3 regions of the Nonomuraea sp. NPDC001636 genome follow, and region 2 is predicted to be linked to each of the others. Evidence: riboswitches for the same ligand, from Rfam matches in the RefSeq annotation. Region 2 holds a riboswitch; each other region holds the start of a gene.
The links. Region 2 has a riboswitch for cyclic di-AMP ahead of ABT158_RS28845 (C40 family peptidase). Riboswitches for the same ligand answer to the same signal wherever they lie in the genome.

Region 1 (4,269 bases), on a different contig from region 2:
GTCGGTGCTCAGGCCGCCGAGCACCCGCAGCGTCAGGGCCACCCGCGCCTCCATCGACAGCGCCGGATGGCAGGCGGTGAAGACCAGCCGCAGCAGGTCGTCCTCGATCTCGTCGGGCTCGGGCGGCTCCACGGCGGTCTCCAGCCGGTGGCCCAGCTCGGCCAGGTTGCGGGACATGCGCTCGTTCCGGCGGATCAGGTCGACGGCGCGGCGTTTGGACACCGTCATCAGCCAGGCGCCCGGGTTGCGTGGCACGCCCGATTCCGGCCACTGCTCCAGGGCCGCGACCAGCGCGTCCTGGGCCAGCTCCTCGGCCAGGCCGACGTCGCGGACCAGCCCGGCCAGGCCGGCGATGAGCCGGGGCGCCTCGATCCGCCAGACCGCCTCGATCGCCCGGTGGGTGTCGGAAGCCATCACCGGCTCATGACACCAGCACCGTCCGGGGTCCGCAAGCCGAGGTCAGCTCTCCCGCCCGCCCAGACGCCGGCGCATGGCCCTCTCCCGCTCGACCTCCGCCGGGTCGGACGAGGCCGCGTCGGGCGCGTCGGAGGCGTCGTACACTCGCCACACGTCCAGGCCGATCCCGTCATAGCCCTCCGGGACGGGCACGCGCATGGCCCATTCCAGAGCCTCCTCCCTGGACTTCACCTGGATCAGCCAGAACCCCGCGATCAGCTCCTTGGCCTCGGCGAACGGGCCGTCGATCACCGTGGCCCGGCCGCCGCTGTAGGCGATCTGCGCGCCCTGCGAGCTCGGGTAGAGCCCTTCGGCGGCCAGCAGCACCCCGGCCTTGGCCAGCGCCTCGTTGTAGGCGTGCATGTTGTCGACGAGCTCCTGGCTGGGCAGCGCCCCGGCCTCGGTCTCCCCGTTGGCCTTGCCGACGATCATGAATTTCATCCTGCCGTCCCTTCCGTCCGCGGCCCCGGGGCGGAGCCGGCCTCGCCGAAGCGTCGAACGGGCGCCGGCCGGATCGACACGCGGGCGCGGGCCGTCCGCTTCCAGGGCACCGTACCGGTCGTGCGGGCGGGTGGCCGATGTGCCATCCTCGCCCCATGCCCCGACCCGCACCAGACGCCTCCGTCCCCAACCGGGCCCTGTGGGACGAGCGCGCCCGCGTCCACGGCTCCACCGCGGCCGACCGGTTCTACGACGTCGACGCCTTCCTCGCCGGCCGGCAGACCCTCTACCCGCTCGAACGCCGCCTGGCCGGCGACGTCGCCGGCCGGGACCTGCTCCACCTGCAGTGCCACTTCGGCCTGGACACGCTGAGCTGGGCACGTCTCGGTGCGCGGGTGACCGGCGTCGACTTCTCCCCGGTGGCGGTCGCGCGCGCCCGCGACCTGGCGGCCAGGGCCGGGCTGGCGGCCACGTTCGTGGAGGCCGACACGCAGCGGCTGCCGGCGGAGCTGGCCGGCGGCTTCGACGTGGCGGTGGCCACGTACGGCGTGTTGTGCTGGATCGGCGACCTGGACGGCTGGATGCGCGGCGCGGCCATGGCGCTGCGGCCGGGCGGGCGGCTGGTGCTGGTCGACCTGCATCCGGCCTACCAGACGGTGGCCTCGCTCGACCCGCTGGTGGCCGACTGGCCCTACGGCGGCGGCCAGGCCCACCGGGAGACGGTGACCGGCACGTACGCCGACGCCGCGGTGGTGACCGAGACGCACGAGGCGGTCGAGTACCCGTACTCGGTGGGCGAGATCGTCACGGCGGCGGCGCGGGCCGGGTTCACGGTGGCCGAGCTGGGCGAGCACGTCGAGACCGACCTCGACCCGCGCGGCCTGCTGCCCGAGGGCCCGGACGGCCGGTACCGGTTCCCGTTCGGGGACTCGCACCTGCCGATCCTCTACTCGCTGGTGGCGGTCCGGCCCTGAGACGCGGCGAGCGCGCGCCCCTCGTGCGGGACGCGCGCTCGGAGCGGCGCGGAGGTCAGCTGGCGTACTGCGGGTAGCCGTAGCCGACGACCTGCGACTTCGGACGGACGCGCTCCTCGACCTTGCCGTTGCCGGTGTTGCCCTCGATCGTGGAGATGGTGCCGTCGCCGTTGTCCTTGACGACGAAGCCGACATGCTGGATGGCGTCCAGGCTCTTGCTGCCGCCCCAGGAGAAGAAGACCACCGCGCCGGGCCTGGCCTCGGCGCCCCAGCGGTCGTTGGCGGCGAACCACTTGGCGTGGGCGACGGTCCAGGCGTCCCAGCCGACCTGCGGCCGGGCGCCGGTCTGCTCGCCGACCCAGGAGACGAAGATCGAGCACCAGGGGGCATTCAGGTACATGGCGCGGGTGCCGCCGTCGCGGGCGATGGTCTCGGCGGCGCGCTGGGAGTCGGCGTACCACTTCTGGAACTTGGTGCCGCCGCCGTAGGCGTTCTCGGAGGTGCCGACCTGGGCCTTGGCCATCGCCAGGACCTGCTGGGCGGTGACGTTGACCTGGGTCTCCTCCGCCTTGCGGGTCTGGGCGGCGGCCTGCGGCGCGACGGCCGAGTGGCCGGCCGCGGCGGCCGGGCCGGCGCTGTCGGCGGCGGCGGCGGTGGCGTGGCCGCCGATGGCGGAGGCGAGGATGGCCGCGCCGAGCGCGGCGTGGGCGTAGGTGATCTTCGGGGCACGGATGGGACGGTGCTTGGCCATCGAGGGCATTAACTCCTTGCTTCCATGCCGCTTACCGGGTTAGCTGACGGGTTCGGACGTGGAAGCTGCCCTACGGCACCGAAGTGCCGATTCACCCCAAAGGACGTGGGTCCCCGGTTCCGCCCGGAGGCGGATTCAGCGGTCACAGGACGATCCTGTGAAATGTCGTGCGATGGTTGGACAAAGCCGGACAAACCGGACGTCTGCCGCGAGATGCCCCACAAGGTAATACATCGGGCAAGAGTCAGGCAAGTGGCTAAAGGTCCAGCTAGGAGAGTTGCGCCCGCGCTTCGGCCAGAAGCCCCATCATGGCAAGGGATTCGTCAAGGGGCATGATCGCGCTCTCCGTGCGGCCCTCGATCGTGGCCGTGCGCACCTCGCGCAGCTCGCCCGCGTAACCGTTGTCGGCCGGGTCGAGCACCAGCTCCTCCGTCTCCATCGACGGCCCCGACAGCAGCACCCGCCGCGGCGCCCAGAACGGCGCCAGGATGTCGGCCCGCATCGACGTGCCCACCACGCTCGCGTCGTTGGCATGATGCGCCAGCAGCGAGACGTCCACCAGCGCCCGCCGCCCGCCTGGGTACAGCAGCAGCCCGCCGGCCTCGGCGTCGACCCCGCTGGGCGCCAGCGAGCCGGCCATGCGCAGCTCCGCGGGCATGCCGAGCAGCAGCTGGGCCAGCCCGAACGGGTAGATTCCCAGGTCGAGCAGGGCCCCGCCGCCCAGCTCCGGCGCCCACAGCCGGTGGGCGGGGTCATAGGGCAGCGCGAAGCCGAACGAGGCCCGCACCGACCGGATCTCACCGAAGCGCGGATCGGCCGCCACCTGCTGGATGAGCGGGTTGAAGCGCATCCACATGGCCTCCATGAGGAAGACCCCGGCCGCGCGGGCCAGCGCCACCATGCGCTCGGCGTCGGCCACGTCGGCCGCCAGCGGCTTCTCGCACAGCACCGACTTGCCCGCCGCGATGGCGGCCTCGGCCACCTCCAGGTGCTGGGCGTGCGGCGTGGCGACGTAGATCGCGTCGACGGCCGGATCGGCGCACAGGGCCTCGTAGGAGCCGTAGGCCGACTCCGCGCCCAGCTCGTCGGCCAGCGCCCGCGCCCTGAGCGGGCTCCGCGAGCCGACGGCGGCCACCCGCATGCCGGGCTCGGCCACGATGGCCGACCCCACGGTACGCGCGATGCCGCCGGTCGCCGCTATTCCCCAGGTGAAATCTCGCACGACCGAGATCGTAGAGCGCTCAGGTCAGGTTGAACGAGTCGGGGTCGGGCCCGATCCGCCGCCCCGCGTTCATCGCGCCGATGGCCGCCATGTCCTCGGTGTCGAGGATGAAGTCGAACACGTCGATGTTCTCCTCGATCCGCGACGGCGTGACCGACTTGGGGATCACCACGTTGCCGAGCTGCAGGTGCCAGCGGAGCACGATCTGGGCGGGCGTCTTGCCGTACTTCTCCGACAGCACGCGCAGCGCCGGGTCGGCCAGCAGCCCCTTGCCCTGCCCGAGCGGGCTCCACGCCTCGGTCAGGATGCCGTTGGCCTCGTGGAAGGCCCGCATCTCGCGCTGCTGGAAGTACGGGTGGAGCTCGATCTGGTTGATCGACGGCGTGATGTCGGTCTCCTCCATCAGCCGGGTCAGGGTGGCGACC
Region 2 (4,269 bases):
GGCGTCCTGGCCGTAGCCCTGCTGCTGGCCGTAGTCGGGTAGCGACTGCGGCTGCTGCCCGTACTGCGGCTGCTGGCCGTAGCCCTGCTGGCCCGAGGCGGCCTGCTGACCGTACTGGGCCTCCTGGCCGTAACCCTGCTGACCCGGAGCGGCCTGCTGGCCGTAGCCGGGCTGGGCGTACTGCTGGCCGGAGGCGGGCTGCTGGCCGTAACCCTGCTGGCCGTACTGGGCCTCCTGGCCGTAGCCGGGCTGCGTGTACTGCTGGCCCGAGGACTGCGGCTGCTGGCCGTAACCCTGCTGGCCCGAGGCGGCCTGCTGGCCGTACTGGGCCTCCTGGCCGTAGCCGGGCTGCGTGTACTGCTGGCCCGAGGACTGCGGCTGCTGACCGTAGCCCTGCTGCTGGCCGTAGCCCTGCTGACCCGGGGCGGCCTGCTGGCCGTACTGGGGCTGCTGGCCGTAGCCCTGCTGCTGGCCGTACTGCTGCTGTTGCTGGCCGTACTGCTGTTGCTGGCCATAGCCCTGTTGCTGCTGCTGACCGTACGGGGGCTGGCCGAAGGCATCGTCCGCCCGGTAGCCGACCACAGTCACGTCCGGGTCGGGCTCACCGGGCCGACGGCCGTGGTGCTGACCGTACTCGGGGTTCTCGCCGGAATCGTCCTGTGGGTACGGCGGCTGTCCGGTGCTCACCGTGTCACCTCGCTTCGAGTGCGCATGTGGCACGTGTCAGGACACATGCCTGTGCTGCCCAACGTATCGACATAGGTATCAACAATCACCTTTCCAAGTGGTCAAGGTCCGCGTCACCCGATGTCAGATGCAGCAGCATGCGGGTGTTGCCAAGGGTGTTCGGTTTGACGTGTTCCAGATCAAGGAACTCCGCCACACCCTCGTCGTACGAGGCCAGCAACTCGGCGTAGACCTCGGGTGAGACCGGTGTGCCCTGGATGGGGCGGAAACCGTGCCTCGCGAAGAAGTCGACCTCAAAAGTCAGACAGAATACACGCCGCAGCCCCAGATCCTTCGCCTGCCGGACGAGTGCCGAGACGATCCGCCGCCCCACACCCAGCCCCCGGCACGCGGGATCGACGGCCACCGTACGGACCTCGGCGAGGTCCTCCCAGAGCACGTGGAGCGCGCCGCAGCCGACGACCTCCCCGTCCCGCTCGGCCACCCAGAACTCCTGGACGTCCTCGTACAGCGTGACCGTGGCCTTCTCCAGGAGCCGCGGCCCCGCGCCCGCGTAGGTGTCCACGAGACGCCTGATCGCACGCACGTCGGGCGTGCGCGCACGCCTGACCACGACCGCGGTCTCGGGGACTGCCACTTCGGCCACCTGCTCCATGGCTCTCCAGGGTACAGATCTCATTACGGCTCGGCCCTAAATCCCACGTCTCGGGCATCTCATCACATCCCGTGGTCAGGTGAACACGCGCCGACTTGGAGCTTTCCTCCAGACCTCAGCACCCCGAATGCTGGACAAAAGGTGCAGAAGCCCGCTTCCGTACGGCTACCCACGAGATCACCTTGTGACCCTTCAGTTGTGAAACCTCTACAGACTCGGCAGTTCCGGTTGAGCGTGAACCCGGAGTGCATTAGTGTCCAGCGACGATGTTCTCCGCGTAATGCGCGCGGAAAGACACGCCCAATTCCCGCAAGGGAAGCCGGGGAACCAACGGCGGCGAGCACTTGGCGCCACCACTTGGGGTGAATCCGACCATCTCGGTAGGGCTGCTCCGGCCCGAACCCGTCAGCTAACCCGGCCGGCGTCGATGAGAGGAGCTCGGTTGGTGAAGCGGACGTTCGACCGCTCGGGGAGGTCCGGGGGCAGGCACGCCCGCCCCCAGGAGCAGGCCGGGCGCGCACGCCGCCTCGGCGTCATCGGCGTCACCGTCGCCGCGATGCTGTTCGCCGTCCCCGTCGGTTCCGCCGCCGCCGACCCGAAGCCGTCGCTCTCCGAGCTCTCCGACCAGGTGGAGAAGCTGCACGAAGAGATCGAGACGCTGGCCGAGCAGTACAACGAGCAGCGCGAACGGCTGAAGGCCGCCCAGAAGGCCAACGACTCCGCCCAGAAGATCCTGGCCACCAGCGAGTCCGACCTGGCCGCCAAGCGCGCCAGGGCCTCGCTGCTCGCCCAGAACGCCTACATCACCGGCGGCCTGGACAAGGCCCTGGCCTTCGCCCAGTCCGGCGACCCCGAGACCTTCCTCGACCGGGCCGCGACCACGTACGCGCTCGAACAGCAGCAGGGCGAGGAGGTCAACCAGCTCGCCAGGGCCATGGAGGCCGCCGAGCGGGCCAGGGCCGGCGCCAAGACCCGCATCGCCGAGGTCCAGAAGATCGTCACCGATCTGGAGGGCAAGCGCTCGAAGATCACCAAGCTGGTCACCAAGGTCGAGAGCAACCTCTACCGGCGGGCCGTCGGCGAGGCGGGCCGTCCCGGCACCCGGGCCGTACGCGTCAACCTGCCGGTCATCGGCTCCGGCAAGGCCGCCCAGGCCGTCAAGTGGGCCCTGACCCAGCAGCTCAAGCCGTACGTGTGGGGCGCCGAGGGGCCGCGCTCCTACGACTGCTCCGGCCTGGTGATGGCCGCCTACCAGCGTGTGGGCATCTCGCTCCCCCACTACACCGGCGACCAGTGGACGGCCGGCACGCACATCACCAGCCGCGACCAGCTGCGCCCCGGCGACCTGGTGTTCTTCTACACCGACCTGCACCACGTCGGCATCTACATCGGCGGCGGCATGATGGTCCACGCCCCGCGCACGGGTGACGTCGTGCGGGTCGCCCCGATCGGCGGGCGGCCGTTCGCCGGCGGCGTGCGCATCGCGGACTGACCGGCGCCCCACTTCACCCAGCGCCGCTAGATGAGCTGGCGGCGCGCCGCCCATGCCACGGCCTCGATCGCCGTGGCCACGCCGATGCGGTCGCAGATGCCCCTCAGCCTGCGCCGTACGGTCCGTCCGCTGATGTCCAGCCGCCTGCCGACCCGATCGACGGTCACCCCCCTGGCCAGCTCGGCCAGTAACGCCAAATCCGCGTGGCTCAGCTCGACGCCTTCTGTGAGCACATCCACCGGGAGCCCTCCCCCCAACAGCAGAACTCGGACCTTTCAGGCGAAGCAAAGCCGCTCGTCTCGGTGAAGGTAAACGCATCGCGGAAAGGTCGTCAAGCGCCACAATCGGCGCCCTTGACCAGTGCTATTGACATGATCACTTATATGTGACGTACTCCGCATATGTTGGCACGCCGTGGTCCGCTATGAACGGTCCAAACGATCAATTCGGCGGCCCGGTTCCACCTCCGATGAGCGCCACCGACGTGCTGGGTTTTGATCCCTCGGATCCGCAATTTGTGCGCGATCCGTACGTCCGATATCGCGAGCTGCGAGCCGCCGGGCCGATCTTCAGAACGCGCGGCGGGCTGCTCGTCGTGACCACGTACGAGTTGTGCGCGGCCGTGCTGCGCGACCCCGGGTTCGGTCACGGAACGTCCCCGCCGGCGCAGGAAGAGGCAGGTCAGCCCGGCAGGTCGTTCCTGCTCATGGACCCGCCCGAGCACACCCGGTTGCGTGCTCTGGTCAGCCGCGCGTTCACGCCGCGCATGGTGGCCCGCCTCAGGCCGCGGATCGAGGAGATCACCGCCGACCTGATCGGGCGGCTGCCGGAGGAGCCGGAGCTGATTTCCGGCTTCGCGTACCCGCTGCCGGTGATGGTGATCAGCGAGATGCTCGGGGTGCCGCCGGAGGACCACGACCGCTTCCGCGGATGGAGCGAGGCCCTTGCCCGCGGACTTGACCCGATGCTGACAGACGCCCTCATGTCGGAAACGGAGCGTTCCAGGAACGAGTTCCGCGACTACTTCCGCCACCTGATCGCGCGGCGGCGCGAGCGTCCCGGCGAGGACCTCCTGAGCGCCCTCGCACACGTCGAGGAGCTCACCGAGGCCGAGTTGCTGGCGACCTGCGTGCTGCTGCTCGTGGCCGGCCACGAGACCACCGTCAACCTCATCGCGAACGGCGTGCTGAACCTGCTGCGGCACGGCCTGCTGCACCTCGCCGCCGAGCGGCCGAGGGAGGTGGTGGAGGAGGTGCTGCGCTTCGATCCGCCGGTCCAGCTCACCTCCAGGATCGCGCTGGAGGACCGGGAACTGGGCGGGACGCCGGTGCCCGCGGGCTCGGCCGTGCTCGTGCCGATCGGCGCGGCCAATCGCGACCCGGCCGCGTTCGCCGATCCCGACCGGTTCGACCCCTGCCGCGAGCCCGGCCGGCAC
Region 3 (4,269 bases), on a different contig from region 2:
CAGCAGCGGCGGCGTCCGGGTGGCCGACCTCGTGCGCGAGCTCGGCGTCTCCGACATGACGATACGCCGCGACCTTGAGGTGCTGGCCGAGCGCGGGCTGCTGGAGAAGGTCCACGGCGGCGCGACGGCCCTCGGCCCCGGCTCGACCGAGGAGCCCGGCTTCACCGCCAAGTCCGCCCGCCAGCAGCAGGAGAAGGAGGCCATCGCGCGGCACGCGGCCACCCTCGTCCGGCCGGGCACCGCCGTGGCGCTCTCCGCCGGCACCACCACGTGGGCGCTGGCCCACCACCTGGTCGCGGTGGCCGAGCTGACCGTGATCACCAACTCGATCCCCGTCGCCGAGGTCTTCCACCGCAACCCGCGCGCCGACCGCACGGTCGTGCTGACCGGCGGCGTGCGCACGCCCTCCGACGCGCTCGTCGGCCCCGTGGCGGTGGCGGCCATCCGCCGACTGCACGTGGACACGCTCTTCCTCGGGGTGCACGGCATGAGCCTGCGCGCCGGGTTCACCACGCCCAACCTGCTGGAGTCCGAGACCGACAGGGAGCTGGTGGCCGCGGCGCACCGGCTGGTGGTCCCCGCCGACCACACCAAATGGAACACGGTCGGCATCAGCACGATCGCCGAGCTGACCGAGGCCGACGTGGTCATCAGCGACGCGGGGCTGCCCGAGGAAGCACGCACCGAGCTGGCCGAACGGGCCGGAGAACTGATCATCGCGGAGGGCACGCCTTGAAGCGCACCATCACCCACCTGGCAGACGGCCGAGAGCTGATCTACTTCGACCGGCGCGACGACGCCGACCGGAGCGCGATCGACCGGCGGCCGCTCGACCCGCGGCCGGTGGCCTCCGAGCTGCGCTACGACCCGCTGACCGAGGAGTGGATCGCGATCGCCGGCCACCGGCAGACGCGGACGTTCCTGCCGCCGGCCGACGAGTGCCCGTTGTGCCCGTCGTCCGCCACGCGGGCGTCGGAGATCCCGGCCCATGACTACGACGTGGTGGTGTTCGAGAACCGCTTTCCCTCTTTCTCCGGAAATTTTGGGACTTACGGGGATGTCGGCGGCCTGAGTGAGGTGCGGCCGGGTGTCGGACGATGCGAGGTGGTCTGCTTCACCTCCGACCACTCCTCCTCCTTCTCCAGGCTCTCCAACGCCCAGGTCCGGCTGGTCATGGAGGCGTGGGCCGACCGCACGGCCGAGCTGTCCGGCATCGAGGGCGTCGAGCAGGTCTTCTGCTTCGAGAACCGGGGCGAGGAGATCGGCATCACGCTCCCCCACCCGCACGGGCAGATCTACGCCTACCCCTACGTGACCCCGCGCACCAAGGTCCAGCTCGGGGCCGCCGCGCGGCACACGGGTGGCAACCTGTTCGCCGACGTGCTGGCCGCCGAGCAGGCCGCCGGCACGCGGGTGGTGGCCGCCAACGAGCTCTGGACGGCGTTCGTGCCGGCCGCCGCGCGCTGGCCGTTCGAGGTGCACGTGTATCCGCACCGGCAGGTGCCCGACCTGGCGGCGCTGTCGGAGGAGGAGCGGGCCGCGTTCGCGCCGCTGTACACCTCGGTGCTGCGGGCGCTCGACGCGCTGTTCGGGGTGGCGATGCCGTACATCTCGGCCTGGCACCAGGCGCCGGTGCGGTACGGCCGCGAGCTGGCCTACCTGCACCTGGAGCTGTTCAGCATCAGGCGGGCGCCCGGGAAGCTGAAGTACCTGGCGGGCTCGGAGTCTGCCATGGGGGCCTTCGTCAACGACGTGCTGCCGGAGGAGGCGGCACGCATGTTGCGATCACGAATTGATCACTAATTGGTTTCTCATTAAAGTCGCATGACTCGTGATCTACCACTAATATCCCGTTAGACACCGGCCATAACGGTCGTTGTACGCCTAATCCCGGGCGTGTTGCCCGGGAGCCGGGGACCCATCGCATCCGGGGTGAATCCGCGCAAGTGGTAGGGACTGCTCCCGTGCCCGAACCCGTCAGCTAACCCGGCCGGCAGAGGGAGAGGAACAACCACGTGGCGGCTTCGTCCCCCGCGAGTCTTGCCGTCGGTCTCATCACCGCCACCGCCCTGCTCGTCCATCCGGCGGCCGCCACAGTCTCCGGGTCAGCCGCCGTGGCAGCCGCGCCCAAGCCGTCCGAGGCGCAGCTGCGGGCCCAGCTCAAGCAGCTCAACCGCAAGGTCGACAAGCTCATCGAGACGTACAACCTCAAGCGGGTCGAGCTGGCCAAGGCCCAGCAGGCCGCCACCGCGGCCCAGCAGCGGCTCGCCGCCGCCGAGCAGGCGGTGGCCACGGCCGAGCAGCGGGTCGCCGAGATCGCCCGGCTGCGCTACCAGAGCCGCGACGCCTCCCTTCCGGGCTTCATGCTGACCCCGGACGGCGGCGGCGCGGCCGTCCTCGAACAGCTCACCGCCGAGCAGCAGGCGGTCGTGGACAGCGTGGCCAAGGCCCGCGACGACCAGAAGAAGGCCGTCACGGCCGCCGCCACGCTCGCGACGGAGCTGAAGGCAGGCACGGCGGAGGTGGCCGAGCAGCGCGACGACGCCCAGGACGTCATCGACGACATCAAGAAGAAGCTGCAGGACCTCGTGCCGTTCGGGCCGGGCAAGAAGTCCGACGGGAGCTGGGCGCCCGAGCTGCCGTCCGGCTCGGACAACATCACGCCGCGCACCCGGCTGATGCGCGCGCAGGTGCAGAAGAGCTTCTCGCTGCCGTACGAGGTGGGCTGCTTCCGGTCCGGCTCCAGCGGCGAGCACCCGCTCGGCCGGGCCTGCGACTTCATGATGAGCACGGGCGGCACCATGCCGAGCGCCGTCAACAACGCCCTCGGCGACCGCCTGGCCGACTGGGCGCTGAAGAACAAGGCCAAGCTGGGCGTCAAGTACGTGATCTGGAAGCAGCGCATCAACCAGGGCTCGGGCTGGCGCCCGATGTCCGACCGCGGCAGCATCACCGAGAACCACTACGACCACGTGCACATCTCGATGAACTAGCCGCGGACCGGCGGCTCAGCGGATGCCGGCGAGCTTGCCGGGGTTGGTGACCGAGTAGACGGCGGCGATCCGGTCGCCCTCGGGCGTGATGTTCTGCCTGCCGCAGATCCTCGCCGGGCAGCGGCGGCCGGCCGCCGAGAACGACGACGTGGCCGACCTGCGCAGCGCCGGCACGCTGGCCACCGCTCCGGGCGGGCACCCGACCCAGTTGCCGGCGGCCCTGGCGGACACCGTCCTGGACGGGCTCGACGTCACGGCGATCGACTTCGTCCCCGACCCGGCGCAGGCGCCGGCGTTCGTCCAGGCAGCTCCGCCCATGCCGTCGGCGCGCTGCGGGCCCTGCGCCGCGCGGGCGTGCCGCTGCCCGCCGGGACCGACGCCACCCCGTTCGTGCCCGCCCTCGGCGCCGGGCTGCACCGCGAGCTGCGGTTGCTCACCGAGGCCGGGCTCGGCGCCGAGGAGGCGCCGGCCGCCGCGACCAGCGTGCCCGCCCGGCACTTCGGGCTGGCCGACCGCGGCCGGATCGCCCCGGTCTGCGCGCGGACCTGGTGCTGGTCGAGGGCGACGCCACCCGGGACGTCACCGCCGTCGGCGACATCGCCGAGGTCTGGCGTCGCAGCGTGCGCCAGGCCCGGTAGCCCCCGCCCGTGGCGCGCCGGCCGGGTCAGCCGAGCGTGAGGGGGTTGACCAGGTCGGCGTAGACCAGCAGACCGGCCATGATGATCAGCACGAACGCCATCGCGTACGTGAGCGGCAGCACCTTGGCGATGTCGACGTAGCGGGGCTCGGGGCGGCGCATGATCTTGGCGTAGCCGCGCTTGATGCCCTCCCACAGGCCGCCCGCGATGTGGCCGCCGTCGAGGGGCAGCAGCGGGATCAGGTTGAACAGGCCGATCGCCAGGTTGAACCCGGCCAGCAGGCTGACGAAGGTGAACAGCTTGCTCTTGTTGGACATGTCGGAGGCCAGGATCTCGCCGCCGAGCCGGCCCGCGCCCACCACGCCGACCGGGCCCTCGGGGTCGCGCTTGTCGCCGGAGAAGGCGGCGTTCCAGACGCCGACCATCTTCGCCGGCAGGTTGACCATCGAGCCCACGACGCGGCCGGTCAGGTCGCTCATGTAGCCCGGCACCTGCCCGATGCTCTGCTGCTCGAAGACCTGGGAGGGCACGACGCCGAGGAACCCGACGCCCTTGTCGATCTTGGTCTCGTCGGTGGGGTTCGCCATGTCGCGGGCGATGAGGGTGACGTCGAGCGTCATCGGCCTGCCGTCGCGGAC

Region 1: it holds a riboswitch for cyclic di-AMP, as region 2 does, so the genes downstream of both, ABT158_RS06855 (CHAP domain-containing protein) here and ABT158_RS28845 (C40 family peptidase) in region 2, are expected to answer to the same signal.
Region 3: it holds a riboswitch for cyclic di-AMP, as region 2 does, so the genes downstream of both, ABT158_RS33720 (VldE C-terminal domain-containing protein) here and ABT158_RS28845 (C40 family peptidase) in region 2, are expected to answer to the same signal.

The regions. Positions count from the first base shown of each region.
Region 1 covers NZ_JBEOZT010000002.1:679,852-684,120, reverse strand. The annotation lists gene ABT158_RS06870 (RNA polymerase sigma factor) at 1-414, opposite strand, end outside; gene ABT158_RS06865 (YciI family protein) at 460-897, opposite strand; gene ABT158_RS06860 (class I SAM-dependent methyltransferase) at 1,053-1,871, shown strand; gene ABT158_RS06855 (CHAP domain-containing protein) at 1,927-2,622, opposite strand; cyclic di-AMP (ydaO/yuaA leader) riboswitch at 2,636-2,773, opposite strand; gene ABT158_RS06850 (Gfo/Idh/MocA family protein) at 2,891-3,844, opposite strand; gene ABT158_RS06845 (aldo/keto reductase) at 3,864-4,269, opposite strand, start outside.
Region 2 covers NZ_JBEOZT010000017.1:74,218-78,486, reverse strand. The annotation lists gene ABT158_RS28855 (RDD family protein) at 1-687, opposite strand, end outside; gene ABT158_RS28850 (amino-acid N-acetyltransferase) at 773-1,342, opposite strand; cyclic di-AMP (ydaO/yuaA leader) riboswitch at 1,630-1,781, shown strand; gene ABT158_RS28845 (C40 family peptidase) at 1,788-2,834, shown strand; gene ABT158_RS28840 (helix-turn-helix domain-containing protein) at 2,861-3,073, opposite strand; gene ABT158_RS28835 (cytochrome P450) at 3,352-4,269, shown strand, end outside.
Region 3 covers NZ_JBEOZT010000022.1:23,025-27,293, forward strand. The annotation lists gene ABT158_RS33710 (DeoR/GlpR family DNA-binding transcription regulator) at 1-736, shown strand, start outside; gene galT (galactose-1-phosphate uridylyltransferase) at 733-1,803, shown strand; cyclic di-AMP (ydaO/yuaA leader) riboswitch at 1,872-2,010, shown strand; gene ABT158_RS33720 (VldE C-terminal domain-containing protein) at 2,016-2,993, shown strand; gene ABT158_RS33725 (hypothetical protein) at 3,009-3,491, opposite strand; gene ABT158_RS33730 (M50 family metallopeptidase) at 3,658-4,269, opposite strand, start outside.